One region of the Sedimentibacter sp. zth1 genome, then DNA from elsewhere that is predicted to be linked to it. Evidence: a T-box and tRNA genes for the amino acid it is inferred to sense, from the RefSeq annotation. Region 1 holds a T-box; the other regions hold tRNA genes.
What was found. A T-box is a leader RNA that pairs with one kind of tRNA and senses whether it is charged. The one in region 1 lies ahead of proS (proline--tRNA ligase), so its partner is inferred to be a tRNA-Pro.
Positions count from the first base shown of each region.

Region 2: it has a tRNA-Pro gene. The T-box ahead of proS (proline--tRNA ligase) is inferred to sense a tRNA for this amino acid. The anticodon was not compared.
Region 3: it has a tRNA-Pro gene. The T-box ahead of proS (proline--tRNA ligase) is inferred to sense a tRNA for this amino acid. The anticodon was not compared.

Region 1 is NZ_CP071445.1:3,007,603-3,017,721, reverse strand. It holds gene typA (translational GTPase TypA) at 1-686, opposite strand, end outside; gene JYG23_RS14230 (hypothetical protein) at 819-983, opposite strand; gene murI (glutamate racemase) at 994-1,770, opposite strand; gene JYG23_RS14220 (amidohydrolase) at 1,948-3,111, opposite strand; gene JYG23_RS14215 (aspartate-semialdehyde dehydrogenase) at 3,305-4,318, opposite strand; gene lgt (prolipoprotein diacylglyceryl transferase) at 4,367-5,149, opposite strand; gene JYG23_RS14205 (hypothetical protein) at 5,245-5,520, opposite strand; gene proS (proline--tRNA ligase) at 5,656-7,098, opposite strand; T-box leader at 7,221-7,424, opposite strand; gene JYG23_RS14195 (YitT family protein) at 7,897-8,739, shown strand; gene JYG23_RS14190 (YitT family protein) at 8,901-9,749, shown strand; gene pdaA (delta-lactam-biosynthetic de-N-acetylase) at 9,805-10,119, opposite strand, start outside.
Region 2 is NZ_CP071445.1:1,363,982-1,374,100, forward strand. It holds gene fni (type 2 isopentenyl-diphosphate Delta-isomerase) at 90-1,118, opposite strand; gene holA (DNA polymerase III subunit delta) at 1,160-2,188, opposite strand; gene JYG23_RS06850 (DNA internalization-related competence protein ComEC/Rec2) at 2,178-4,547, opposite strand; gene JYG23_RS06855 (ribonuclease H-like domain-containing protein) at 4,636-5,598, shown strand; tRNA gene JYG23_RS06860 (tRNA-Phe) at 5,822-5,897, opposite strand; tRNA gene JYG23_RS06865 (tRNA-Ile) at 5,903-5,979, opposite strand; tRNA gene JYG23_RS06870 (tRNA-Ile) at 6,007-6,083, opposite strand; tRNA gene JYG23_RS06875 (tRNA-Pro) at 6,096-6,172, opposite strand; tRNA gene JYG23_RS06880 (tRNA-Trp) at 6,217-6,292, opposite strand; tRNA gene JYG23_RS06885 (tRNA-Ile) at 6,303-6,379, opposite strand; tRNA gene JYG23_RS06890 (tRNA-Ser) at 6,410-6,499, opposite strand; tRNA gene JYG23_RS06895 (tRNA-Ser) at 6,525-6,613, opposite strand; tRNA gene JYG23_RS06900 (tRNA-Lys) at 6,615-6,690, opposite strand; tRNA gene JYG23_RS06905 (tRNA-Gln) at 6,711-6,785, opposite strand; tRNA gene JYG23_RS06910 (tRNA-Arg) at 6,791-6,867, opposite strand; tRNA gene JYG23_RS06915 (tRNA-Gly) at 6,882-6,955, opposite strand; tRNA gene JYG23_RS06920 (tRNA-Gly) at 6,988-7,062, opposite strand; tRNA gene JYG23_RS06925 (tRNA-Tyr) at 7,077-7,161, opposite strand; tRNA gene JYG23_RS06930 (tRNA-Thr) at 7,254-7,329, opposite strand; tRNA gene JYG23_RS06935 (tRNA-Asp) at 7,353-7,429, opposite strand; tRNA gene JYG23_RS06940 (tRNA-Val) at 7,449-7,524, opposite strand; tRNA gene JYG23_RS06945 (tRNA-Glu) at 7,543-7,617, opposite strand; tRNA gene JYG23_RS06950 (tRNA-Met) at 7,626-7,701, opposite strand; tRNA gene JYG23_RS06955 (tRNA-Leu) at 7,718-7,806, opposite strand; tRNA gene JYG23_RS06960 (tRNA-Asn) at 7,814-7,888, opposite strand; rRNA gene rrf (5S ribosomal RNA) at 7,895-8,011, opposite strand; rRNA gene JYG23_RS06970 (23S ribosomal RNA) at 8,229-10,119, opposite strand, start outside.
Region 3 is NZ_CP071445.1:1,374,907-1,385,025, reverse strand. It holds rRNA gene JYG23_RS07075 (16S ribosomal RNA) at 620-2,131, shown strand; rRNA gene JYG23_RS07070 (23S ribosomal RNA) at 2,591-5,520, shown strand; rRNA gene rrf (5S ribosomal RNA) at 5,738-5,854, shown strand; tRNA gene JYG23_RS07060 (tRNA-Asn) at 5,861-5,935, shown strand; tRNA gene JYG23_RS07055 (tRNA-Leu) at 5,943-6,031, shown strand; tRNA gene JYG23_RS07050 (tRNA-Met) at 6,048-6,123, shown strand; tRNA gene JYG23_RS07045 (tRNA-Met) at 6,133-6,209, shown strand; tRNA gene JYG23_RS07040 (tRNA-Glu) at 6,231-6,305, shown strand; tRNA gene JYG23_RS07035 (tRNA-Val) at 6,324-6,399, shown strand; tRNA gene JYG23_RS07030 (tRNA-Asp) at 6,419-6,495, shown strand; tRNA gene JYG23_RS07025 (tRNA-Thr) at 6,519-6,594, shown strand; tRNA gene JYG23_RS07020 (tRNA-Arg) at 6,609-6,685, shown strand; tRNA gene JYG23_RS07015 (tRNA-Lys) at 6,722-6,797, shown strand; tRNA gene JYG23_RS07010 (tRNA-Lys) at 6,831-6,906, shown strand; tRNA gene JYG23_RS07005 (tRNA-Ser) at 6,911-6,999, shown strand; tRNA gene JYG23_RS07000 (tRNA-Pro) at 7,014-7,090, shown strand; tRNA gene JYG23_RS06995 (tRNA-Ile) at 7,105-7,181, shown strand; tRNA gene JYG23_RS06990 (tRNA-Ile) at 7,213-7,289, shown strand; tRNA gene JYG23_RS06985 (tRNA-Phe) at 7,302-7,377, shown strand; rRNA gene JYG23_RS06980 (16S ribosomal RNA) at 7,698-9,209, shown strand; tRNA gene JYG23_RS06975 (tRNA-Ala) at 9,368-9,443, shown strand; rRNA gene JYG23_RS06970 (23S ribosomal RNA) at 9,886-10,119, shown strand, end outside.

The sequences.
Region 1 (10,119 bases):
CCCGTAGATACTCTTCCAACTCCAAGTCTTCCTATATAATCATCATAAGCAAGTGAAGAAACTTGTAATTGCAAAGATTCATTATCTTTGTCTGGGTAAGGACTAACATGTTTTACTATTGTTTCGAATAAAGGAGTGATATCCTTTCCTTCATCTTCTAATTCATATTGAGCAATACCATTTTTTGCAATACCATATAATACTGGAAAATCAATTTGCTCATCTGTAGCATCTAATTCTACAAATAAATCGAATACCATATTTACTACTTCTTCGGCTCTGTTATTCTTTTTGTCTATTTTATTTATAAATAAAATAGGTCTTAAGCCAAGTTCTAGTGATTTTTGTAAAACAAATCTTGTCTGAGGCATAGGGCCTTCTATTGAATCAACTAACAAAATAACTGTATCAACAGTTTTCATAATACGCTCAACTTCAGATGAGAAGTCAGCATGTCCAGGTGTATCAACGATATTAATTTTTATATCGTTATGCATAATTGAACAATTTTTTGAATATATTGTAATTCCTCTTTCACGTTCTATGTCATTGCTATCCATAACACAGTCAACTAATTCTTGGTTTTCTCTAAATACACCACTCTGTTGCAAAAAAGCATCAACTAAAGTTGATTTTCCTGCGTCAACGTGTGCTATTACTGCTATATTTATAATTTTATTTTTCATTCTTTTCCTTCTTTCAAATAAAAATCCACATGTTAGTCTAATCTTTTTTCAGATATATTGCAAGCTTTTTTTACAAAAATCGCAATAAAAAAATTATCACCTCATTTATATTATTAAATAAACCTACATAAACTATTGATGATAATTTATATTATTATATGGATTTTCAACAGTTTCATCTCTATTTTGCCCATATTTTTCAGGAAAATTCTTTTTAATATATGTTTTCCCAAATAAAAAAGTATTTCTAATTTTTTTAAAAAGCTTTTTTATATTATTTATAAATAAATCAATCATTAAATATGTTTTATATGCTAAATAGCTTTTTGGATAACTTTATATAATTTTCATCACTACTTGAATTAAAATATTGAATATTGCCAATATTTTTGTTATTACGTAACAAATCATTTTCTCTTAGAACATTCTTTAGATGCCTTGCAGTTCCATTGTTACCATCTATAATATTTGTTTTTTCAAAAACAATATTTTTAATTATATATTTATAAAACACAAAATGAGTACACCCCAAAACAATACTATCAATATCCTCTAAGTTTATATTCTTGAAATAATTATTAATTGTATTATTTACTAATTCAATTTCATCTAGTTTATTATGTTCTACAATTTCAACTAATTCCGGACATGGCATTTTTATTATAGTATTTTTATCACTGTGCATTTTCATTAATAATTTGAATTTTTCTTCATTTAATGTTAATTGAGTTGCCATAACTATAATATTATTATTTACTTTGTTGTATGCGGCAACCTTCAACGCTGGTTCCATACCTATAATTGGTATATCTTTATATGTTTGTCTCAATATATCTATTGTGGCGCTTGTAGCAGTATTGCATGCAACAACAATTGCTTTAACTCCAGTTTCAATCAAAAAATCACAGATTTTTAGACATCTTTCTAATATTTTATTTTTACTTTTTATTCCATAAGGTGCATTTAATGAATCACCATAATATATATATTCTTCATTTGGCATTAGCTTAACTAATTCTTTTAAAACACTTATTCCACCAAGTCCTGAATCAAAAACACCAATTTTGTTTTTTAATTTATTCATATAAGTATACCTCTATTAAAACTGTTTGAGTATAAATTATCACAATTTTCCTATTTTATCAAGATATTTTGAGTGTTGCATTATTATTATCATAAAGTTTTTATCAAATTATGCAATTTACTATTTTAGATTGTGTTATTTCAAGACAAAAATTATACTTATTTCATAAATGATAAATTAATTATTATATACTACCTTGCCTTCTATAAGTGTATATTTTGTTTTACAATCCACATCTTTTAGAGGATTACCTTCAAAAATTGCTATATCAGCATCTTTACCCACTTCTAAGCTTCCTACTCTATCTGCTATGCCTACTATCTCGGCTGGATTTATAGTTATTGCTTTCCATGCTTCTTCTTCATCTAGACCTGCTTTAACTGCAAGACCTGCACAAAGACTTAAATACTGAAGTGGAATAACAGGTGAATCTGTTATTATACCAATTTTCAAGCCATTTTCAACTAAAACTCTAGGTGTATCAAATGTCAAATTTCTTAATTCATATTTAGATTTATCGCTTAGGGTAGGTCCTACAAATGCTGGCTTATTTTCCTTTGCTAGTTCATCTGCTATCATATGACCCTCTGTACAATGGTCAAGTGTTATATCTAAATCAAATTCCTTTGCAATTCTAAGTGCTGTAAATATATCATCTGCTCTATGAGCGTGTGCTTTTAAAGGAATTTCTTTTTTAAGAACAGGTATAAGTGCTTCCATTTTCATATCAAAATCAGGTTTTTTATCAGGATCATCTTTAGAGGCTTCCAACTCTTCAAAATAGTTTCTTGCATCAAAAAGTGTTTCTCTTAAAACTGCAGCTGTAGCCATACGAGTAGATGGAGATTTATGCTGATCATCATAAACTCTTTTAGGATTTTCGCCAAATGCTATTTTCATCGCTACTGGATCTTTTATTATCATATTATCAATTCTTTTTCCATAGGTTTTTATAGCTACAAATGTTCCGCCTATAACGTTTGCACTTCCAGGTCCTGTTACTGCTGTTGTAACTCCTCCTTTTAAGGCTTCACCAAATGCAATACACATAGGATTTATAGAATCAATAGCTCTTAACTGTGGTGTTACAGGTTCAACAGCTTCGTTTCCATCATCTCCCTCAAATCCTATTCCTTCTTCAAACATTCCAATATGGCAGTGTCCATCTACAAAACCAGGTGCTACTAAAAGCCCTTTAGCATCAATAATTTCAACATCAGTTGTTGTCTTAATATCTTTTCCTATAGCTTTTATTTTTCCATTTTCTATTAAAATTTGTCCGTTTTCTATATCACCTGCTTTAGACATTGTTTTAATATATCCATTTTTTATTAATATCATTTTATTTCTCCCTTATATAATAATTTTGGCATATTAGATGATTATAAAATTTAATATACCAATTGTATGTTATTTGTCATTTATCTACTAATGTTTGTCCCAGTAGTAAATAGCTTGTCCTATGTTTTTTCAAAAAAAAGATACCTTTTCATACATTCTATTTTATACTCTAGGTACCATTTTTGCAAATATTTTATACTAATCCTTCAGTTATAAGCGCCTCAGCAATTTGAACAGCATTGGTTGCAGCACCTTTTCTAATTTGATCACCACAACACCATAATGATAAAGAATTATCTTTACTTATATCTTTTCTTATTCTTCCTACATAAACTAAATCTTGATTTGATGTTTCAAGTGGCATAGGATATTTTAATTCATTTTTATCATCAACTAATTTTATTCCTTCTGCTCTTTTCAAAAGTTTTTTTGCCATATCAACTGATATTTCTTTCTCTGTTTCTATAGTTATAGATTCCGAATGACTTCTAAATACTGGCACACGTACACATGTACAATTAACTCTAAGTTCTTCATTATGAAGTATTTTTCTACCTTCATTTTGCATTTTCATTTCTTCCTGAGTATATCCATCTTCTACAAAACTACCAATTTGAGGTATTAGATTATATGCTATTTGATATTGAAAAAAATTTGTCTTTGGAGTAATACCTTTTGACAAATCTTCTATCTGCTCTTTAAGTTCATTTATTCCACCAATACCTGCACCCGATACTGCTTGATAGGTAGAAACTATAATTCTATTAATTTTAGAAAACTCATTTAATTTATTTAATGCCACAAGTGCAATAATTGTAGAACAATTTGGATTAGATATTATTCCTTTGTGATTTTTTAAATCCTCTTCATTTATTTCTGGTATGATTAGCGGTACATCATCATCTAACCTGTATGCACTACTGTTGTCAATAACAATTGCACCTTCTTTAACAGCATATGGCATCAACATCTTGCTAAGGCCATTTCCAACTGCTCCCAAAACTATGTCAATATTTTTAAATGAATTTTCATTGGCCTCTTCTACTGTATATTGTTTATCACAAAACAAAATTTTCTTGCCCGAACTATTTTTACTTGCCAATGGTCTTAAATTACTTATTGGAAAATCTCTTTCTTCGAGTATTTTAATCATTTCTTGGCCTACCATGCCAGTTGCGCCAAGTATTGCAACATTAAATTTTTTCATAACAACTCAACTCCTATAAACTTATTCTTATATATATTAATATAAATATTATATGCGATATCTATTTTTTAGGTGTTTTATTATAAAATTTAAGCCAACTACTACAACAATGAGTATACTAATCCATTGTGAAGTTGATATACCAAACATTATACCTCTTAGTTCATCATATCTAAAATATTCTAAAATAAATCTAATTATTGAATAAGCTACAAGGTAAAAACATATCATATTGCCATTCTTTCTTTTTTTTCTCCCATATATAATTAATATAATGAATAATATCAAATTTAAAGTGGCTTCTAAAAGCTGAACTGGAAACAAAGTTATACCATGTGGTGCAACGTTTGAATTATTAAACATCATGCCTATCGGACTTGGATATGGTTTTCCATAACAACAACCAGCACAAAAGCAACCCAATCTTCCAAACGCATGTGCAAGTGGAATTGATGGAGTTATTGTATCTATTAAATTCCAGAAATTTATTTTATACCTTTTACAATATAAATAAATTGCGATTATGCTTCCAATTAAGCCACTATAAAAAACAAAACCACCTTGCATCATTGCCAAAAGATTTTGTAAATTTTCATTAAATGATTTCAAATATTGCAGTAACTCTTTAAAATTAATTGCCAAATATAAAATTTTCCCACCAATCATAAGACCTATTATTCCATATAAAATCGCATTAAAAATATCATCTTTTTGTTGGTAATTAATTTTATTACGAGATATGGCAACAATTGTTCCTATACCAATTCCAATGAAAATACAAAGTGCATATGCACTAATATTAAATCCCAATATGTTTATAAATGGACACATATTTCCTCCGTATATCAAATTATTATAAGTATTTAATTAAAAATAAAAGCAAACAACTTGTTTGCTTTTATTTTTAATTGTTTTGTTATTCGTTACTAATACGGTAGTGAAGAAGCCACCGCGCCAGCACCAACACAAGCAACGCAAGATAAAAAACTTATTGCACATATTGCTACAGCAATAATTGATAGAACTAATCCTGCAATAGCCATTCCAGAAGGTTCTTCTTTTTTAGCTTGAACACCAAGTATAATTCCTATTATACCTAAAATAACTCCTAAAAAGGATGCAGGACCAGAAAATACAAATACACACGAAATGATACCTAGTACTAAAGATGCGATAGCCTTGCCATTAGATTTATTTTCCATATTTCCTCCAAATATTTATTACTTTTTATAATTCTATCATTTTTACAAATTTTGTTATGCATATATTTAAATCTATGCATAACAAAACCGATAAATTCATAAAATCTATCGGCTTTGATTTTTGACTTTTCTATTTTAATATGCTCTTGCAATGTAAACCATATGTTTTGCTTCCTTGCCACAGAATTGACAAGTGTCTGATAAATGCTCTTGCTCAAATGGTATACATCTGATTGTTGCGCCTGTTTCTTCTTTTAATTTTTCTTCACATTCTTTACATCCACACCACATTGCTTTAGTAAATCCTGGTTTTTCAGTTACTTCTTTTTTGTAGTTTTCATAGCTATCCATGTAATAAGTGTGTGCTTCTCTATGCGCTCTTGCTTTTTCAAGCATTTCTACCTGCATAGTTTCTAACAATGATTTTATAGTATCACCTATGTCATCAAGTGATACTATCTCTTTTTCTAATTTATCTCTTCTGACAGCTATTGCTTGATTATTTTCAATATCTTTTGGTCCTATTTCCACTCTTATTGGATAACCTTTCATCTCATATTGGTTAAATTTCCAACCTGGTGAGTTTGAAGCATCATCATCTAGCTCTACTCTTATACCTAATGCTTTGATTTCATCATATAATGCATTGGCTTTTTCTAATACGCCTTCTTTTTTCTGAGCTATTGGTATTATAACAACTTGTGTTGGCGCTACTCTTGGTGGTAATACAAGACCTCTGTTATCACTATGAACCATTATAAGCCCACCTATTAGTCTTGTTGAAATACCCCATGATGTATGATATGGATATTGTTGTTTCCCATCTCTTCCAAGGTATGTTATATCAAATGCTTTTGTGAAATGCTGTCCTAAGTTATGTGATGTACCAGCTTGTAATGCCTGACCATCATGCATTAATGCTTCCATTGTGTATGTTGCATAAGCTCCTGCAAATTTTTCTTTTTCACTTTTTTTACCTACTACAACTGGCATAGCAAGCAATTCTTCTGCTACTTCTTTGTAGATATTAAGCATTTGCAATGTTTCTGTTTGTGCTTCTTCAGCTGTTTCATGAAGAGTATGACCTTCTTGCCATAAGAATTCTGATGTTCTTAAAAATGGTCTTGTTGCTTTTTCCCATCTAACAACACTACACCATTGATTGTATAGATATGGTAAATCTCTGTATGAATTTAACCATTTGCTATACATATTGCAAATTATTGTTTCTGATGTTGGTCTAACACATAATCTTTCACCTAACTCATTGTTACCACCGTGTGTCACCCAAGCAACCTCTGGGGCAAATCCTTCAACGTGCTCTTTTTCTTTATTAAGCAAACTTTCTGGTATTAATAAAGGGAAATAACAGTTTTTATGTCCTGTTTCTTTGAATCTTCTGTCTGCATATTCTTGTATTTTTTCCCACAATGCAAAACCATAAGGTCTTATAACCATAAAACCTTTAACTGGTGAATAGTCTACTAACTCATTTTTAATTATTACATCAGTATACCATCTACTAAAATCATCTTCCATTGGTGTTATTTCTTTTACAAATTGTTTGTTCTTAGCCATTTTATTAATTCCTTTCTATATATATTATTATATTTATCATAAAAATTATAAGTGTTATTTGCCTTCGACAAATGGGGTTAGAGCTTCGCTGTAAATTGGCATAAATAAACCGCCTCTAAATTTTTAGAGACGGATTTCCGCGGTACCACTCTTATTATTGCAATTTTTTAGTTTGCAATCTCTCGAACAAATAACGGTTTGTGCCGTTTGGGTTTATCCCCAAAAACTCCTAGGTAGGTTCAATATATATTTGGATAAAAGCTTTTCACCAATAGCTTTCTCTCTTTAATCCTTGTATATCTAATAGTCCTAATCATCATCCTTTATATTATGATGTAATTGTATATTAGCTAAATATTTTTGTCAATATTTTTTTAACTACACTTTCATGTCTCTATTTGTAAAAAAATTAAATTACCAAATTATGAATAATATTTTAATTTTTGTGTATAATACTTATTGTCGTTAACAACATATGGAATGTAATTAACCATTAAGTAAACTGAAAACTCCAAATAAAATTATAAATAATGAAATATAGTAAAATTACATATGTTATTAAATGATATAAAGCTTAGTCACTACTAAGCTTTATTTTTTATATACTAGGAAAATTCTACTCCTAGTATATAAAAAACAAGGATTGCAAAGGACAGGACTTCCTTGCCTTTAAGGGAGATATTCGGTAAAAATGCTTACAAAATAGGCATTTTTAACAAAATTTACTTTTTTATTTTCTTGATTTATTGTATATCTTATTGTAGTATAAGTAAAATAAAACATTTAGGAGCAAAAACAATGAACATTAAAAGAGCAATTAAAGAATATACCTTTGTGGCTATAGGAACACTACTTGTAGCCATAGGTATTTTCTATTTTATGGCACCTCAGAACTTAGCAGCTGGAGGTGTATCGGGATTTTCAATAGTCTTAACATCATATATACCTTTACCCATATCAGCGGTAACTCTTATAATTAATACTATACTACTAATAATAGGCTTTATTTTTATTGGAAAAGAATTTGGTGGTAAAACAATATTATCTGTAGTTTTATTATCTTTTTATCTTTTCTTAATGGAAACTTTTTTCCCTATCTCAAATCCTGTTACTGATGAAATTTTGTTAAATCTATTTTGCGGCATTATCATTTCGGGTGGTGGATTAACAATTGTATTTAACCAAAACGCTTCCACAGGTGGTACTGATATAATTGCAATTCTACTTAATAAATATCTTAATTTAAACATTGGAACAGGAATGCTTGCTGCAGATGCTTTTGTTGTAGGCTCCGCATTATTTACTTTTGGTATCAGCAAAGGTATTATAGGTGCATTAGGATGGTTCTTAAATGGTTTGGTTATCAACTATTTCATAGATGGTTTAACAATAAAAAAAGAAGTTGTTATTGTATCTGATAAAGCTACGGAAATTAAAAATTTTATCTTTTCAGAAATTGATAGAGGTGTTACTATTTATAAGGCACAAGGTGGTTATACAAACAAACCTAAGGACATTGTTGTTACTGTTGTCGGTAAAAAAGAATACTTCTCTTTGAAGAAAAAATTAAAAACAATAGATTCAGACGTATTTGTTTTAGTTAGAAGTGTGCATGAAGTATTAGGACATGGTTTCGAATAGTTAAATAAAAAAAAGCTAAAAATAAATTATTATATTGTTATTTTTTTAACTTTCACATAATTAAAAACGGAAATTATAAATAGCTTGATTTATTGTGCCATATAAGTTAATATTTACACGTTAACGTATACTATTGACATAATTAATAGGAGGTTTTTTTTATGTTTAATAAAAAAACAATAATAGAGTATCTTTTAACAGCTGTAGGTACATCAATTGCAGCATCAGGTATATTTTATTTTTTAGCACCTGAAAGTATAGCTATAGGTGGAGTTACTGGTTTTTCATTGGTAATGACAAGTTATTTGCCTTTACCTTTATCTACAGTAACATTCATATCGAATGTAATTTTACTTATATTAGGATTTGTATTTTGTGGTCGGGAGTTTGGAGGAAAAACTATATTTGCCGTTATAAATTTATCATTGATTATGTATATAATGGAAAATTTATTTCCAATTTATGGACCTATAACAGACGAAACATTATTGAACCTAATAATTGGAGTTATACTTTTTGCAGCTGGACTAGCTATAGTATTCAACCAAAACGCTTCTACTGGTGGGACTGATATTTTGGCAAAAATATTCAATAAATATTTTAACTTAAATTTCGGTACTGCATTATTGGTAGCGGATGCTATTGTTGTTTTCATGGCAATATTTACATTTGGTATAAAAGAAGGTATTTTAGGTATTTTAGGATGGTTTTTAAAAGGACTACTTATTAACTATTTTATAGACGGATTCACTATTAAAAAAGAAGTTGTTATTATTTCTAATAAGTCCAACGAAGTAAAAGATTTTATATTCAATAATATAAATCGTGGTGTAACCGTATATAAAGCAGAAGGTGGTTATACTCATGAATCAAAAGATATAATTGTTACTGTTCTTTCTAAAAATCAATATTTTAAATTGAAAAAGGATTTAAAAACAATAGACCCATCGGTATTTGTTCTAATTAGGAATGTACATGAAGTATTCGGGAATGGATTTGAACATTTTTAATTACATATTTTGAAGCTAAAAAAGGGGATTATCTCCCCTTTTTTTTACTCTCATATTATAGTTCATCTAAATTTTTAAATGTATATCCCATTTCTTCCCATTTTGTTAATAACTCATCTAAAATTTCTGAATTTGTTTTTGATGTACTATGTAATAGCACTATTGCCCCTGGATGCATCCTTGGAATTAATTTTTTGAATGCTTCATTCTTTGAAGGCTGATTATTATTGTACCAATCAACATATGCTAAACTCCAAAATATAGTTTTATATTCCAATTCATTGGCAAGTTTTAAATTATTTTCGCTAAATTTACCTTGAGGTGGTCTATAATATTTTAACATATCTTTTCCTGTTATTTCTTTATATTT
Region 2 (10,119 bases), 1.5 Mb from region 1:
GGCTGTAACATTAAATGTTAAGCCCATTTTTATTATAATTAAATATATATAAAGTCTTATACATCTTTAATAATCAAATATTTATAAGACTACTTTCTAATATTTTGCCATTCTAAAAGCTCACCCTTGATAACCTTGTCACATATAGTTAATTCACTTATACAAGATGAATTTGTAAGTAACATAATTTTCTTCAAATTACTTTTTAATTCTTCTATCCAGTCATTTATATTAACATTTTTAAAATATTGTTTCAATATTTCTCCAGATATACCTACCATTTTAGCACCCATTGATAAACACTTTGCAATATCAAAAGAATTTTTTATTCCTCCTGATACTATAAATCCATTTAGTCCAGCTATATTTGCTTCAACCATAGAATATGCTGTTGGTATTCCCCAATTGATTAATGAATTATCAATAACTTTACTATGTCTTGAATATTCTATATCTATAAAATTTGTACCTCCTGCTCCACTAATATCAATGTATTTAATATCCATACTCATAAGCTCTTTTATAGTTTCAAGGCTCATACCACAACCAACCTCTTTTACAATCACTGGTACATTTATACCTTCTTTTAAATTTATTATATTTTCTCTTATATTTTCGAATGTAGTATCTCCCTCTTTCATACTGATTTCCTGGGCTACATTCAAATGCAATTGTAAAGCATCCGCCTCTATCATCTCAACAGCAATTTTAGCATCTTCTAAAGAACAATTAGCAGATAAATTGCCAATAACTACTCCTTCAGGATTAATTTTTCTAACTATACTATATGTTTCAAAAAGATTTTTATCTTCAACTCCAGCCTTTTGAGAACCAACCGCAATTGGTATGTCAGCGTCACGTGAAACTCTTCCTAATATTTCGTTTATTTTCAAAACGTCTTTATGTCCACCTGTCATAGCGTTTATAAAAATTGGTGCGCTAATTTTCTTACCTAAAAAAGTTGTATTTATTTCAATATCTTGAAGGTTATATTTAGGTAATGCCTTGTGAATAAGTACTATATCATCAAGACCTGTTTTAGTATTATTGTTACTTTCCTTAAGTGCATATTTTATATGGTCTAATTTTCTCTTACTTCTAATTAAGTTGTTATCCATTTTATTCTCTATTCTAAATTAATTTATATTGTATTACTTCTTTAAAAAGAATTACATATTATTTCTAATCCAACTGTCTTATCTATTAACCCCGTTTTAATTTGTCTGTCAATATTTAAAAGAGTATTCAGTATTTTTTCAGTTTTATCCATACTTATATTTTTAGATAAACTACTAAGTTTCTTCGCTATAAACGGCTTTATTTTCATAGTATCAGAAACTTGAGAAGATGAGTAACCTTTTTTGTATAATATTTGATATTGATAAATCATTCTAACCTGCCTTGTTATCATATGCATAATAAATAGCTCAGCCACACCATTTATTAACATGTTTCCTAGCATTTTATTTGCTTCTTTTTTCTTACCGTCACATATAAAATCAACAAGTCTAAAAATATTACTATCAAGAGATTTTATTAAAAGAGCATCAATAACTTCTCTATTTACTTCGCCTTCATCTAATGTATATGATGCAATTTTATGAATTTCATTATTTACATCATACAAATCAACTGTACTTTCATAATCTAAATAACCACAGTTTGTTGCAATATAGCTTGCATTCGATGATGTAATTTTAACTGAATTTTTTTTAAAACCTTCTACTATATAGTTAGTTAACTCACCTTCATCTAATTTTTTAATTTCATATATTGCTTTATTTTCTTTGATTATTTTTACCAATTTTTTTCTATTATCAGGTTTTTTGCCTTTTAAAATAAATAATACTATCGTAGTATCTATGTTATCTTTTGTTAATTTAATAAGCTTTTCCTCTATGCTTTTATTAATAGAACCAGATGAAGTTAAAAAATCACTATCATCAACAATAATTACTTTTTTATCAGACATAAAAGGAAAAGTTGCAACTGTTTCTATAAATTCATTTTCCTTATCATCAATTTTTTCAAATTTAGTAAAATTCAATTCTCTTAAATTTTTAGAAACAAATTTATTGATTACACTTTTTATGGCATTATCAATTAGAAAGGTTTCATTTCCATATATTATATTGAAACAAAATAAATCTTCTTTTTTTATATTATTTATTAATTCTTTATAACTCATATTTTCCCTCATATCTTTTATCTAAAATATAATTTTTATAAAACATTACATATACTAATAATATAACAAATATATATAAATTCAATAAAAAATATAATTTATATATTTCATTCATATTTTCAGAATGATTGCCCTTATAGGTATTATAATATATTTCATCATTAATTTCCATAATATTAATTTCACCATTAGTAAAAGTTGATAAAATATCTGAACCTATATCATTATATTTATCAATAACCTCCTGATGTGGAATACCATAATTATTTTTACCATATGAAAATACTGCAATATCAGGATTAACTGCTTGTACAAATTCAGTAGTAGAAGAAGTTTTACTTCCATGATGAGGAACAATTAAAACATTTATATCTTCCAATCTATCTAGAATCTGCCTTTCAGCCTCCTTTTCGATATCCCCAGTAATAAGTATTTTTATTTTTCCACACTTTACTAAATATACATTGGACATGTTATTTTCATTATTAGACTTAAAACCGATTTTAGGCCATAATATATCAATTTTAAATTCATTATCTATAATTATACTATCTGTATTGTTTAAAAGATTACAATGGCAATTTATTAGATTCTTGTCGTCTTCGGAACTAGAATATACATTACCAACTTTAGAACTACTTAATATTTCATTAACACCACTATAATGATCTATGTGCCAGTGGCTAATAAATATTGATTTTATATCATTAAAACCATTTTTGAGTATATAAGGTGCACAAACATATTTGCCAATATTATCTGAATTGCTACCCGCGTCAAATATCAAATTTATATCATTGTGTCTTAGGATAATAAATACGCCTTGTGAAACATCAACTATATTAAGTCTTGTTCCATCTAAACTTAGCGGTATAATGAAAAAATTGATGCAGTAGTATACTATAAAAGTTGCAAATAAAATACGCTTGTAACTGCATTTTTTATTATTTATTATAAATAGTATTAAAGCTAAGAAAACATAGTAAAAAAAGCAAGTTAAAAGCCTCATAGAGGGTATTTTAACACCTGCAATACTACTTTTAGAACCCCAATCTATTACATACCTAATAACATTGAATACATAATCATATATCTTTAAAGGTAAGACAAGTGTATATACACATAAAAAACCTACACCAACAGAAATAAATGCAATAACAATAAGTACACTAAAAATAGGAACTAATGCTATATTGTATAAAATGCCCAACAATGAAAGATAATTAAAATAGTACGACATAATAGGAAGTGTGAATAATTGTAAAAAAATATATAAATAAATGCTAGAAATAATGGTATTCTTAGATTTCAATTTATCCTTAACATACTTATTAAAAATAATTAAGCAAAATGCAGCGGTAAACGACAATTGAAAACCTACATCAAATAAATAAAATGGGTTTACCACTAATAATATAAAGGCTGCTATAACAATTGAGTTAATAGTATTATATTTTCTATACAATAACTCTGCTCCAAACACGAACGTAAACATTATTAAACTTCTAAGAACAGACACTGGAAATCCTATCAAAAACCCATAGCACCACAAAAATCCCCATGTTAAAAACCAGCTAATCTTTTTGTTAAACCCAATCATACAAAATAATTTTATTAAGAAGCCGTATAATATACCTATATGCAAACCAGAGACAGCAAATATATGTGCCAGGCCAGTTCTTTGTATACTTTTATATAAATCATCATCTAAGTATTTCTTATCTCCTAACAAAATTGATAATATAATATTTGCATTTTTTTCATTAAGATTTGAATAAAACAATTTTTCGACAAATCCTTTAAAATTATTTACTATAGTATTGACTTTTGAATAATCCTTTTTTATAAGGTTGGGTTTTGTATTTGCAAATAAGTTTACAAATATTTTTTTAGTTCGAAGCGATTTTTTATAATTAAAAAGCAAAAAATTCTTAGATTCTTGAATTTTAGATACGCTAACGTTAATTTTATGAATTGAATTTATTTCGATTTTATTTTCTTTTTTTATGTATAGAATTGATTTTTCATGTATATTTTTTCCGTTTAGACATATTACATTAACATTATAGCTAATAAATTCAGATTCTTTGTCATCTTTAATAACATTCTTTATTTCTACAATTACATTAACATCATCATTAAGATATTGTGTTAAAATAGATTTTGAATTATAATTAATACATACAACAGACAAAACCGCAAATAAAATTATTAAAAAACACGCTACATATTTTTTTGTCGTAACAATACCCAGTGCAAAAAATATTAGACTTAAAATTATTGCAGTTTTATAGTTTAAATATAAACATACTATTATACTCAAAACATATGCAACGAAATAAATTACAAAATAATACATATTTATACCCCCGTATTTATATTACCAAATTATTCTACATAAAGCAACTTATTAGGGGAAACAAAAACTGTTTATAGGACGGATTAAAATGATTAGTAAAAAAATTATTGAAGATTATAATTTAAATAATAAATTTATAGAAGAGATATTTAATGACAGTGTTTACTTAGACATTGAAACATCTGGATTATCTGCTGTTACGAGTGAAATTGTTTCTATAACATTTTTGATAGTTGAAAATAATAAAAAAATTATCTATCAAACATTTTCTATAAATGAACAGGAAGAATTAGAATCATTGTTTTTCCTTATGAGTAAAATATATACAAAAAAATATATCATAACATATAACGGGAAATCATTTGATATAACATATTTGAATAAAAAATTTGAAAAATACAATATAGATTTTAATTTAAATAATCTACATAGTATTGATTTGTATAAAGATATGCTGAATTTTAAAAATAAGATTAATATTGCAAATAATAAGCTTAAAACTGTTGAAAAATATTTTAAGATATTTAGAGAAGACACATTGTCTGGCAAAGATGTAATAACCTTGTATGAAGCATATAAAATTCATAAAAAAGATGAGCACAGAGATTTAATACTTTTGCATAATTTTGAAGATGTTTACTATCTTCCAATAATATTTGATAATATTTTGAATTCATATGATAAAATATTTTATTCCAAAACATTAGGTATATTGAAAGTTAATAAAAAAGATATTAGTATATCAAACAAGGCAATAAAAATTAAATTTTTAAATATAACTGATTACAAATTGGATTACAACTCAAATAAACTTTGCTATAAATTAAATTTCAAAAGTCAAACATCTATAACAAAATTAGATATTTTGATTTCTCTATATAAAAGCGATAGCGATAATTATATATTATTTATAGATAATAATGAAATAAAATTGATGAACTTTAACACATTGCCTAATTTAAAAGATAATATTGTGCCAATAGTAATTAATGGAACTCTATTATTTGAAAATGTATGTAGTATTATTGAAAAGGCATTAAAAGATATTTAAAAAATTAAATATTATTGTAATAAAAAAGTTACTACGCAACTCCGCTAGGGGGACCAATGTCCCCCTTCGGCGTAAAAATGCTTATGAAATAGGCATTTTTACTGAGCACTCCCCTTAAAGGCAAGGACGTCCCGTCCTTTGCAATCCTCGTTTTTTATATACTAAAAGTAGACTTTCCCAGTATATAAAAAACGTTGATTAAAAATAATCAACGTTTTTACTATGGTGCCCAAAGGCGGAATCGAACCACCGACACGGGGATTTTCAGTCCCCTGCTCTACCGACTGAGCTATCTGGGCAAACATGGTGGGCCTTCAAGGATTCGAACCTTGGACCTACCGGTTATGAGCCGGGCGCTCTAACCAACTGAGCTAAAAGCCCAAAATATTAATATATTTTGGAAAAATGTGGTGGGCCTGGATGGACTCGAACCATCGACCTCACGCTTATCAGGCGTGCGCTCTAACCACCTGAGCTACAAGCCCACATTTAAATACTGGTCGGGGCGGCAGGATTTGAACCCGCGGCCCTCTGGTCCCAAACCAGATGCGCTACCAAACTGCGCTACGCCCCGAAATACTATTATTTAATTATTATCCTGTTTTTGCTTAATAAAATTGGCAGGGGTGGCAGGACTTGAACCCACGACACATGGTTTTGGAGACCATTGTTCTACCAACTGAACTACACCCCTATGGTGTAAATGGTGGGCCTTCAAGGATTCGAACCTTGGACCTACCGGTTATGAGCCGGGCGCTCTAACCAACTGAGCTAAAGGCCCAAAATATTACAAAATATTTTGGTATAAATATGGCGGAGAAGGAGGGATTTGAACCCTCGCATCCTTATCGGATCTACACCCTTAGCAGGGGCGCCTCTTCAGCCACTTGAGTACTTCTCCATATATATTTTTATAACTATTAAATTGGCGGAGAGGGTGGGATTCGAACCCACGTGGGCTTACACCCTAACGGTTTTCAAGACCGCCCCGTTATGACCGCTTCGGTACCTCTCCGTGGTGATCCATCCGCGATTCGAACGCGGGACACCCTGATTAAAAGTCAGGTGCTCTGCCAGCTGAGCTAATGGATCACTATATTAATTTTTAAAAATGGCTGGAGTAGCAGGATTTGAACCTACGAATGCTAGAGTCAAAGTCTAGTGCCTTACCGCTTGGCTATACCCCAACTTATGGTGAACCAGAAGGGAGTCGAACCCCCGGCACACGGCTTAGAAGGCCGTTGCTCTATCCAGCTGAGCTACTGGTCCATAAATTTTTTTAATGGAGCGGGTGAAGGGAATCGGACCCTCGCAACCAGCTTGGAAGGCTGGGGCTCTACCACTGAGCTACACCCGCATTATATGCGTTTTAACATTTTTTGTTACTTTTGGAGCGGAAGACGAGATTCGAACTCGCGACCCTCGCCTTGGCAAGGCGATGCTCTACCACTGAGCCACTTCCGCATTTTAAACTTAATTGGTGGGAAGGACTGGATTCGAACCAGTGAAGGCGTTGCCAACGGATTTACAGTCCGTCCCCTTTAGCCACTCGGGAACCCTCCCATATTTTCAGTAAAATTATTTTCCGCAACATGGCTTACGCCGTTGCGTCTTTCGCATTGTGTATTGAAATTACTCCGTAATTTCTGCGAAAATGGAGCTGGTGAAAGGACTTGAACCCTCAACCTACTGATTACAAGTCAGTTGCTCTACCAATTGAGCTACACCAGCATGTATCTTGTTTTTATTGAAAATGGCGACTTGGATGGGGTTCGAACCCACGACCTCCAGCGTGACAGGCTGGCATTCTAACCAACTGAACTACCAAGCCACATTCAATTTTGTAAAAATGGTGGAAACAATAGGGCTCGAACCTATGACCCCCTGCTTGTAAGGCAGATGCTCTCCCAACTGAGCTATGCTTCCATGTTTTTTATTTTGTAATGGTGACCCTACCGAGACTCGAACTCGGGTTACTTCCGTGAAAGGGAAGTGTCTTAACCGCTTGACCATAGGGCCTTTTATTTTGGTAGCGGGGACAGGATTCGAACCTATGACCTTCGGGTTATGAGCCCGACGAGCTTCCAGCTGCTCCACCCCGCGACAAATTAATTTAAAATGGTACCGAAGACCAGACTTGAACTGGTACGTTCTTTAGGGAACGCAGGATTTTAAGTCCTGTGCGTCTGCCAATTCCGCCACTCCGGCACATTCATGGCTCCGAGGGTGGGGCTCGAACCCACGACCTACCGGTTAACAGCCGGTTGCTCCACCATTGAGCTACCTCGGAATATCAATCTGGCGATGTCTTACTTTCCCAGGCAGTCACCCACCAAGTATCATCAGCGCTAAAGAGCTTAACTTCCGTGTTCGGAATGGGAACGGGTGTGTCCTCTTTGCTATTATCACCAGATTAGTATAACTCGTAATTTAAAAATTACTTCGTTATATTGTATATTAAGTTATCATTAAATTGAAAGTTTGAACTTTCAAAATTGTATAGGAAAAACTTTTCGAGATTTGTCCGACTGTATCACAAATCTATTTACTCACTTACGTTCGTATAGATTTGGATTTCGCTGGATCTGACCTACCATCCATTTGAGAATCAAATGGGGTTAGGATCATTATTGGTCAAGACCTCGACCTATTAGTATCACTCAGCTGAATACATTGCTGCACTTACACCTGTGACCTATCTACCTGTTAGTCTTTCAGGGGTCTTACTTACTTACGTAATGGGAAATCTTATCTTAAGGTTTGTTTCGCGCTTAGATGCCTTCAGCGCTTATCAATTCCAGACTTAGCTACTCAGCCGTGCTCCTGGCGGAACAACTGATTCACCATAGGTCTGTCCATCCCGGTCCTCTCGTACTAAGGACAGCTCCCTTCAAATTTCCTACGCCCACGACGGATAGGGACCGAACTGTCTCACGACGTTCTGAACCCAGCTCGCGTGCCTCTTTAATGGGCGAACAGCCCAACCCTTGGGACCTGCTTCAGCCCCAGGATGAGACGAGCCGACATCGAGGTGCCAAACCTCCCCGTCGATGTGGACTCTTGGGGGAGATAAGCCTGTTATCCCCAGGGTAGCTTTTATCCGTTAAGCGATGGCCCTTCCATTCGGCGCCACCGGATCACTAAGTCCAACTTTCGTTCCTGCTCGACATGTACGTCTTGCAGTCAAGCTTCCTTCTGCCTTTACACTCTTCGCACGATTTCCGACCGTGCTGAGGAAACCTTTGAGCGCCTCCGTTACTCTTTCGGAGGCGACCGCCCCAGTCAAACTGCCCAACTGACAGTGTCCATATACTGGATCACAGTATCATGTTAGAAATTCAGTATCAATAGAGTGGTATCCCAACAGCGACTCCACACATACTGGCGTACATGTTTCTTAGTCTCCCACCTATCCTGTACAATTAATACCGAATTCCAATGTCAGCCTGCAGTAAAGCTCCATGGGGTCTTTCCGTCCTGCCGCGGGTAACTCGCATCTTCACGAGTACTACAATTTCACCGGATCTATTGTTGAGACAGTGCTCAAATCGTTACACCTTTCGTGCGGGTCGGAACTTACCCGACAAGGAATTTCGCTACCTTAGGACCGTTATAGTTACGGCCGCCGTTTACTGGGGCTTAAGTTCACTGCTTCACTTACGCTTACAGCTCCCCTTAACCTTCCAGCACCGGGCAGGTGTCAGCCCCTATACTTCATCTTTCGATTTAGCAGAGACCTGTGTTTTTGGTAAACAGTCGCTTGAGCCTGTTTTCTGTGGCCCACTAAAGCTCCGGTCGTTCGACTTTCACTTCCATGGGCACCCCTTCTCCCGAAGTTACGGGGTTATTTTGCCTAGTTCCTTAACAATAGTTCTTCCGCTCATCTTTGGATTCTCTCCTTGACTACCTGTGTCGGTTTACGGTACGGGCACCTTGATCTCGATAGTGGATTTTCTTGACAGCGTAGACTCAGTTACTTCACTACTTGTTTTCGCTCCCATTCGTATCTCAGGATTATTGAAGAAACGGATTTGCCTATCTCTTCTCCCTACTTACTTAGACGTACTATTCCATCAGTACGCTAACTTATCTTTCTGTGTCCCCACTTCTCTTTTAACGATCTTCGGTGGTACTGGAATTTCCACCAGTTATCCATCGCCTACGCCTTTTGGCCTCGGCTTAGGTCCCGACTTACCCTGAGTGGACGAGCCTTCCTCAGGAATCCTTAGTCTTTCGATGGGTGAGATTCTCACTCACCTTTCGCTACTCATGCCAGCATTCTCTCTTCTGTACAATCCACAGCCTCTTTCGATGGCGCTTCGACTCGTACAGAATGCTCCTCTACCGATTGTATTAATACAATCCCACAGCTTCGGTGATAGATTTTAGCCCCGGTAATCTTCGGCGCAGGTCCACTCGACCAGTGAGCTATTACGCACTCTTTGAAAGTGTGGCTGCTTCTAAGCCAACTTCCTGGTTGTCTGTGTAGTCCTACATCCTTTTCCACTTAATCTATCTTTG
Region 3 (10,119 bases), 1.5 Mb from region 1:
TAACTATTATATATATTTGAGAAATTAACATTATTTAAAAATAGTGTTGACAAAATAATCTGTTTTTGTTATACTACTAAAGCTGTCAAAAAAAATTAATTTCAGTTAAATAAAAAATTAAAATAAGTGTTGACAGATAAAACAAAATATGATAAGCTATTATAGCTGTCGAAAAGAGAAAAATAAGTTATAATGTAAAAATAAATAATTTAAAAAAGTTCTTGACAAACTTCGACAGAGATGGTAAACTAATAAAGCTGTTGAGAGACAGCAAAGCATTGAAAAATGAATATAAATTAATATTTTTTAGATAATTTTAAGGCAACTGAAATTTGAAGCGCACAGTGTATAAAGAATACACGAGCACTGGAAAATGAAAGTAACGCAGAAAGTGCTAAAAAAGATAATTTATAAGAACCCGCAACATGGCTAACGCCGTTGCGAAGTGCAAATTGACTTAAAATTTTTGACGAAATTTGTTCGCACCTTAGACAATAAAACAGCATAAGAACAACCTTTGATTTCAGTACTCGCAAGAGTATAAGAAATAGAACAAAAAACAGTAACAACAACAACAACTAACGAGAGTTAGTGCCAAGCGTAAGCTTGAGAACAGATATTAAACGAGAGTTTGATCCTGGCTCAGGACGAACGCTGGCGGCGTGCCTAACACATGCAAGTCGAGCGAAGAAAGTCTTTCGGGACGAGTATTAGCGGCGGACGGGTGAGTAACGCGTGAGCAATCTGCCTCGTACAAAGGGATAGCCTCGGGAAACTGGGATTAATACCATATAACACTTATTGATCACATGATTAATAAGTCAAAGATTTATCGGTACGAGATGAGCTCGCGTTTGATTAGCTAGTTGGTAAGGTAATGGCTTACCAAGGCGACGATCAATAGCCGGCCTGAGAGGGTGAACGGCCACATTGGAACTGAGACACGGTCCAAACTCCTACGGGAGGCAGCAGTGGGGAATATTGCACAATGGGCGCAAGCCTGATGCAGCGACGCCGCGTGAGCGAAGAAGGTTTTCGGATCGTAAAGCTCTGTCCTTTGGGAAGAAAAAAATGACGGTACCAAAGGAGGAAGCCCCGGCTAACTACGTGCCAGCAGCCGCGGTAATACGTAGGGGGCGAGCGTTGTCCGGATTTACTGGGCGTAAAGGGTGAGTAGGCGGTAACGTATGTCAGATGTGAAAGGCGAGGGCTAAACCCTCGTAAGCATTTGAAACTGCGTAACTTGAGTGCAGGAGAGGTAAGTGGAATTCCTAGTGTAGCGGTGAAATGCGTAGATATTAGGAGGAACACCAGTGGCGAAGGCGACTTACTGGACTGTAACTGACGCTGAGACACGAAAGCGTGGGGAGCGAACAGGATTAGATACCCTGGTAGTCCACGCCGTAAACGATGAGTGCTAGGTGTTGGCCGAGAGGTCAGTGCCGGAGCTAACGCAATAAGCACTCCGCCTGGGGAGTACGGTCGCAAGACTGAAACTCAAAGGAATTGACGGGGACCCGCACAAGCAGCGGAGCATGTGGTTTAATTCGAAGCAACGCGAAGAACCTTACCAAGGCTTGACATCCCCTTGACAAGTGCAGAAATGTGCTCTCTTCTTCGGAAGCAAGGGAGACAGGTGGTGCATGGTTGTCGTCAGCTCGTGTCGTGAGATGTTGGGTTAAGTCCCGCAACGAGCGCAACCCTTATCATTAGTTGCCAGCATGAAAGATGGGCACTCTAGTGAGACTGCCGGTGACAAACCGGAGGAAGGTGGGGATGACGTCAAATCATCATGCCCCTTATGTCTTGGGCTACACACGTGCTACAATGGTCGGAACAAAGGGAAGCGAAAGCGTGAGCTGGAGCCAAACCTAATAAACCGATCCCAGTTCGGATTGTAGGCTGCAACTCGCCTACATGAAGTCGGAGTTGCTAGTAATCGCGAATCAGAACGTCGCGGTGAATGCGTTCCCGGGTCTTGTACACACCGCCCGTCACACCATGGAAGTTGATAATACCCAAAGTCGCTGAGCTAACCATTTGGAGGCAGGCGCCTAAGGTAGGATTAATGACTAGGGTGAAGTCGTAACAAGGTAGCCGTATCGGAAGGTGCGGCTGGATCACCTCCTTTCTAAGGAGACAGAAAACAAAATGTAAAGTAATACATTTTGTTTCAATGTCGCTTTTCTGGTTTGAACGCCAGAAAAGCATGTTCGAAACAAGGAACTTATGCTGTTTCATTGATGCTCAAGTGAGAATTTGAGTATTAAGACTAATGCAGAGAAAATTTTGGCAACAAAATGTTCAAAGCAAGCTGAACTTTGAAAATTGTATAGGAAAAAACAAACGAGAAAAACATCAAAAAAACAATAAAACTAAGTAAAAAATATAAGCGGAAGCAAATATTAATTACAAGAGTAACCAAAAAAATAGTTGTGTGAAGACGCACAATTAAACTGATGATTAAAAATTGCGAAGGTAATTTTTATTTAGGCAAGGCGGAAGGAACGAAAGAGCGGAATGTACATCTGTACATGAGCATCTTGAGAAACGACCAACGAAGCATAAATGAAAAAGGCCGAGCAAAAGAGGTCAAGATATAAAGAGCGTAGGGCGAATGCCTTGGCACTAAGAGCCGATGAAGGACGTGGTAAGCTGCGAAAAGCTACGGGAAACTGCAAACAAGTATTAATCCGTAGATATCCGAATGAGGAAACTCACATATGGAGAACCGTATGTAACGTATGATGAATAAATAGTCATACGTGGGGAACGAGGGGAACTGAAACATCTAAGTACCCTTAGGAAGAGAAAGTAAAAAACGATACCGAAAGTAGCGGCGAGCGAAATCGGTAGAGCCCAAACCATGTTTCGGCATGGGGTTGCGGACATATCAACAAAGTATCCGAGACGATAGTCAAAGACTTCTGGAAAGAAGCTCCAAAGAGTGTGATAGACACGTAGACGAAAAAGTCAAAGAGCAAGATATGATCCAGAGTACCACAGGACACGAGAAATCCGGTGGGAAGCAGGGAGGACCATCTCCCAAGGCTAAATACTACTTAGTGACCGATAGAGAAATAGTACCGTGAGGGAAAGGTGAAAAGAACCCCGGGAGGGGAGTGAAAAAGAACCTGAAACCCTATGCTTATAAGCAGTGGGAGCACTACGAGTGTGACCGCGTACTTTTTGTAGAACGGGCCAGCGAGTTACGATATGCAGCAAGGTTAATAACTGAGAGGTTAGGAGCCGAAGCGAAAGCGAGTCTTAATAGGGCGAAAGTTGCATGTCGTAGACCCGAAACCAGGTGACCTATCCATGAGCAGGTTGAAGCTAGAGTAAAATCTGGTGGAGGACCGAACCCGTTAGCGTTTAAAAGCTATGGGATGACTTGTGGATAGCGGTGAAATTCCAATCGAACCTGGAGATAGCTGGTTCTCCTCGAAATAGCTTTAGGGCTAGCCTTAACGTAAGATTAATGGGGGTAGAGCACTGAATAGTCAAGGGACGTTATACGTTACCGAAACTTATCAAACTCCGAATACCATAAAATTAGCGTTGGGAGTCAGACTATGTGAGATAAGTTTCATAGTCAAAAGGGAAAGAGCCCAGATCACCAGCTAAGGTCCCAAAGATAGATTAAGTGGAAAAGGATGTAGGACTACACAGACAACCAGGAAGTTGGCTTAGAAGCAGCCACACTTTCAAAGAGTGCGTAATAGCTCACTGGTCGAGTGGACCTGCGCCGAAGATTACCGGGGCTAAAATCTATCACCGAAGCTGTGGGATTGTATTAATACAATCGGTAGAGGAGCATTCTGTACGAGTCGAAGCGCCATCGAAAGAGGCTGTGGATTGTACAGAAGAGAGAATGCTGGCATGAGTAGCGAAAGGTGAGTGAGAATCTCACCCATCGAAAGACTAAGGATTCCTGAGGAAGGCTCGTCCACTCAGGGTAAGTCGGGACCTAAGCCGAGGCCAAAAGGCGTAGGCGATGGATAACTGGTGGAAATTCCAGTACCACCGAAGATCGTTAAAAGAGAAGTGGGGACACAGAAAGATAAGTTAGCGTACTGATGGAATAGTACGTCTAAGTAAGTAGGGAGAAGAGATAGGCAAATCCGTTTCTTCAATAATCCTGAGATACGAATGGGAGCGAAAACAAGTAGTGAAGTAACTGAGTCTACGCTGTCAAGAAAATCCACTATCGAGATCAAGGTGCCCGTACCGTAAACCGACACAGGTAGTCAAGGAGAGAATCCAAAGATGAGCGGAAGAACTATTGTTAAGGAACTAGGCAAAATAACCCCGTAACTTCGGGAGAAGGGGTGCCCATGGAAGTGAAAGTCGAACGACCGGAGCTTTAGTGGGCCACAGAAAACAGGCTCAAGCGACTGTTTACCAAAAACACAGGTCTCTGCTAAATCGAAAGATGAAGTATAGGGGCTGACACCTGCCCGGTGCTGGAAGGTTAAGGGGAGCTGTAAGCGTAAGTGAAGCAGTGAACTTAAGCCCCAGTAAACGGCGGCCGTAACTATAACGGTCCTAAGGTAGCGAAATTCCTTGTCGGGTAAGTTCCGACCCGCACGAAAGGTGTAACGATTTGAGCACTGTCTCAACAATAGATCCGGTGAAATTGTAGTACTCGTGAAGATGCGAGTTACCCGCGGCAGGACGGAAAGACCCCATGGAGCTTTACTGCAGGCTGACATTGGAATTCGGTATTAATTGTACAGGATAGGTGGGAGACTAAGAAACATGTACGCCAGTATGTGTGGAGTCGCTGTTGGGATACCACTCTATTGATACTGAATTTCTAACATGATACTGTGATCCAGTATATGGACACTGTCAGTTGGGCAGTTTGACTGGGGCGGTCGCCTCCGAAAGAGTAACGGAGGCGCTCAAAGGTTTCCTCAGCACGGTCGGAAATCGTGCGAAGAGTGTAAAGGCAGAAGGAAGCTTGACTGCAAGACGTACATGTCGAGCAGGAACGAAAGTTGGACTTAGTGATCCGGTGGCGCCGAATGGAAGGGCCATCGCTTAACGGATAAAAGCTACCCTGGGGATAACAGGCTTATCTCCCCCAAGAGTCCACATCGACGGGGAGGTTTGGCACCTCGATGTCGGCTCGTCTCATCCTGGGGCTGAAGCAGGTCCCAAGGGTTGGGCTGTTCGCCCATTAAAGAGGCACGCGAGCTGGGTTCAGAACGTCGTGAGACAGTTCGGTCCCTATCCGTCGTGGGCGTAGGAAATTTGAAGGGAGCTGTCCTTAGTACGAGAGGACCGGGATGGACAGACCTATGGTGAATCAGTTGTTCCGCCAGGAGCACGGCTGAGTAGCTAAGTCTGGAATTGATAAGCGCTGAAGGCATCTAAGCGCGAAACAAACCTTAAGATAAGATTTCCCATTACGTAAGTAAGTAAGACCCCTGAAAGACTAACAGGTAGATAGGTCACAGGTGTAAGTGCAGCAATGTATTCAGCTGAGTGATACTAATAGGTCGAGGTCTTGACCAATAATGATCCTAACCCCATTTGAGAATCAAATGGATGGTAGGTCAGATCCAGCGAAATCCAAATCTATACGAACGTAAGTGAGTAAATAGATTTGTGATGCAGTCGGACAAATCTCGAAAAGTTTTTCCTGTACAATTTTGAAAGTTCAAACTTTCAATTTAATGATAACTTAATATACAATATAACGAAGTAATTTTTAAATTACGAGTTATACTAATCTGGTGATAATAGCAAAGAGGACACACCCGTTCCCATCCCGAACACGGAAGTTAAGCTCTTTAGCGCTGATGATACTTGGTGGGTGACTGCCTGGGAAAGTAAGACATCGCCAGATTGATATTCCGAGGTAGCTCAATGGTGGAGCAACCGGCTGTTAACCGGTAGGTCGTGGGTTCGAGCCCCACCCTCGGAGCCATGAATATGCCGGAGTGGCGGAATTGGCAGACGCACAGGACTTAAAATCCTGCGTTCCCTAAAGAACGTACCAGTTCAAGTCTGGTCTTCGGTACCATTTATAATTAATTTGTCGCGGGGTGGAGCAGCTGGAAGCTCGTCGGGCTCATAACCCGAAGGTCATAGGTTCGAATCCTGTCCCCGCTACCAAAATAAATTGGCGGCGTAGCTCAGTTGGCTAGAGCATGCGGTTCATACCCGCAGTGTCAGCGGTTCAAATCCGTTCGCCGCTACCAAAATAAATTATCAAAATAAAAGGCCCTATGGTCAAGCGGTTAAGACACTTCCCTTTCACGGAAGTAACCCGAGTTCGAGTCTCGGTAGGGTCACCATTACAAAATAAAAAACATGGAAGCATAGCTCAGTTGGGAGAGCATCTGCCTTACAAGCAGGGGGTCATAGGTTCGAGCCCTATTGTTTCCACCATTTTTACAAAATTGAATGTGGCTTGGTAGTTCAGTTGGTTAGAATGCCAGCCTGTCACGCTGGAGGTCGTGGGTTCGAACCCCATCCAAGTCGCCATTTTCAATAAAAACAAGATACATGCTGGTGTAGCTCAATTGGTAGAGCAACTGACTTGTAATCAGTAGGTTGAGGGTTCAAGTCCTTTCACCAGCTCCATTTATAAATATTGTGGACCAGTAGCTCAGCTGGATAGAGCAACGGCCTTCTAAGCCGTGTGCCGGGGGTTCGACTCCCTTCTGGTTCACCATAAATTTTGTTTTTGAGTTACATAAGGTTTTTATTTGACTCATTAGCTCAGTTGGTAGAGCACCTGACTCTTAATCAGGGTGTCCAGGGTTCGAATCCCTGATGGGTCACCAACTTTAGTGTATGATATAATTTATCAAATATATGATCCATTAGCTCAGCCGGCAGAGCACCTGACTTTTAATCAGGGTGTCCCGCGTTCGAATCGCGGATGGATCACCAATATGGAGAGGTACCGAAGCGGTCATAACGGGGCGGTCTTGAAAACCGTTAGGGTGCAAGCCCACGTGGGTTCGAATCCCACCCTCTCCGCCAATTAAATAATATGTCGGGGCGTAGCGCAGTTTGGTAGCGCATCTGGTTTGGGACCAGAGGGCCGCGGGTTCAAATCCTGCCGCCCCGACCATATATGCAAATTATGGGCTTGTAGCTCAGGTGGTTAGAGCGCACGCCTGATAAGCGTGAGGTCGATGGTTCGAGTCCATCCAGGCCCACCATAGTTTAAACCAAAATATTGTAAAATATTTTGGGCCTTTAGCTCAGTTGGTTAGAGCGCCCGGCTCATAACCGGTAGGTCCAAGGTTCGAATCCTTGAAGGCCCACCATCTAATATTTATGCCCAGATAGCTCAGTCGGTAGAGCAGGGGACTGAAAATCCCCGTGTCGGTGGTTCGATTCCGCCTTTGGGCACCATTTAGTACAACAATATTAAATATAAAAACTGCTTGACATGAGTTAATACTTGTGATAAGCTAATCAAGCAAAAAAAATTAGTATACGAAGTCGTTAAGAAAAAATAAAAAAGTTCTTGACAAACTTCGACAGAGATGGTAAACTAATAAAGCTGTTGAGAGACAGCAAAGCATTGAAAAATGAACCTTAGACAATAAAACAGCATAAGAACAACCTTTGATTTCAGTACTCGCAAGAGTATAAGAAATAGAACAAAAACAGTAAAAACAACAACAACAATTAACGAGAGTTAATGCCAAGCGTAAGCTTGAGAACAGATATTAAACGAGAGTTTGATCCTGGCTCAGGACGAACGCTGGCGGCGTGCCTAACACATGCAAGTCGAGCGAAGAAAATCCTTCGGGATGAGTATTAGCGGCGGACGGGTGAGTAACGCGTGAGCAATCTGCCTCGTACAAAGGGATAGCCTCGGGAAACTGGGATTAATACCATATAACACTTAATAATCACATGATTAATAAGTCAAAGATTTATCGGTACGAGATGAGCTCGCGTTTGATTAGCTAGTTGGTAAGGTAACGGCTTACCAAGGCGACGATCAATAGCCGGCCTGAGAGGGTGAACGGCCACATTGGAACTGAGACACGGTCCAAACTCCTACGGGAGGCAGCAGTGGGGAATATTGCACAATGGGCGCAAGCCTGATGCAGCGACGCCGCGTGAGCGAAGAAGGTTTTCGGATCGTAAAGCTCTGTCCTTTGGGAAGAAAAAAATGACGGTACCAAAGGAGGAAGCCCCGGCTAACTACGTGCCAGCAGCCGCGGTAATACGTAGGGGGCGAGCGTTGTCCGGATTTACTGGGCGTAAAGGGTGAGTAGGCGGTAACGTATGTCAGATGTGAAAGGCGAGGGCTAAACCCTCGTAAGCATTTGAAACTGCGTAACTTGAGTGCAGGAGAGGTAAGTGGAATTCCTAGTGTAGCGGTGAAATGCGTAGATATTAGGAGGAACACCAGTGGCGAAGGCGACTTACTGGACTGTAACTGACGCTGAGACACGAAAGCGTGGGGAGCGAACAGGATTAGATACCCTGGTAGTCCACGCCGTAAACGATGAGTGCTAGGTGTTGGCCGAGAGGTCAGTGCCGGAGCTAACGCAATAAGCACTCCGCCTGGGGAGTACGGTCGCAAGACTGAAACTCAAAGGAATTGACGGGGACCCGCACAAGCAGCGGAGCATGTGGTTTAATTCGAAGCAACGCGAAGAACCTTACCAAGGCTTGACATCCCCTTGACAAGTGCAGAAATGTGCTCTCTTCTTCGGAAGCAAGGGAGACAGGTGGTGCATGGTTGTCGTCAGCTCGTGTCGTGAGATGTTGGGTTAAGTCCCGCAACGAGCGCAACCCTTATCATTAGTTGCCAGCATGAAAGATGGGCACTCTAGTGAGACTGCCGGTGACAAACCGGAGGAAGGTGGGGATGACGTCAAATCATCATGCCCCTTATGTCTTGGGCTACACACGTGCTACAATGGTCGGAACAAAGGGAAGCGAAAGCGTGAGCTGGAGCCAAACCTAATAAACCGATCCCAGTTCGGATTGTAGGCTGCAACTCGCCTACATGAAGTCGGAGTTGCTAGTAATCGCGAATCAGAACGTCGCGGTGAATGCGTTCCCGGGTCTTGTACACACCGCCCGTCACACCATGGAAGTTGATAATACCCAAAGTCGCTGAGCTAACCATTTGGAGGCAGGCGCCTAAGGTAGGATTAATGACTAGGGTGAAGTCGTAACAAGGTAGCCGTATCGGAAGGTGCGGCTGGATCACCTCCTTTCTAAGGAGACAGAAAACAAAATGTAAAGTAATACATTTTGTTTCAATGTCGCTTTTCTGGTTTGAACGCCAGAAAGGCATGTTCGAAACAAGGAACTTATGCTGTTTCATTGCTACTCAAGTGAGAATTTGAGTAGTGGATAAAAGATTTGCTGATGTGGGGGTGTAGCTCAGATGGGAGAGCACCTGCCTTGCAAGCAGGGGGTCAGGAGTTCGACTCTCCTCATCTCCACCAATAAAAGTAAATCGCTGAACTTTGAAAATTGTATAGGAAAAAACAAACGAAGTAATTTTTGATTTAGACAAGGCGAGAGGAGTCGAGGAGCAAAGCATATGAATAATATGTGAGCACCAGAGAAGACGATCAACGAAGTATAAATTAAAAAGAACAAGTTTGAAACGAGAGAAAAACATCAAAAAAAACAATAAAACTAAGTAAAAAATATAAGCGGAAGCAAATATTAATTACAAGAGTAACCAAAAAATAGTTGTGTGAAGACGCACAATTAAACTGATGATTAAAGTAATTTTTCTGAAAAGAAAAGTGAAAATAAAGTTTGCGAAGGTAATTTTTATTTAGGTAAGGCGGAAGGAACGAAAGAGCGGAATGTACGTTTGTACATGAGCATCTTGAGAGATGACCAACGAAGCATAAATGAAAAAGACCGAGCAAAAGAGGTCAAGATATAAAGAGCGTAGGGCGAATGCCTTGGCACTAAGAGCCGATGAAGGACGTGGTAAGCTGCGAAAAGCTACGGGGAACTGCAAACAAGTATTGATCCGTAGATATCCGAATGAGGAAACTCACATATGGAGAACCGTATGTAACGTATGATGAATAAATAGTCATACGTGGGGAACGAGGGGAACTGAAACATCTAAGTACCCTTAGGAAGAGAAAGTAAAAAAAC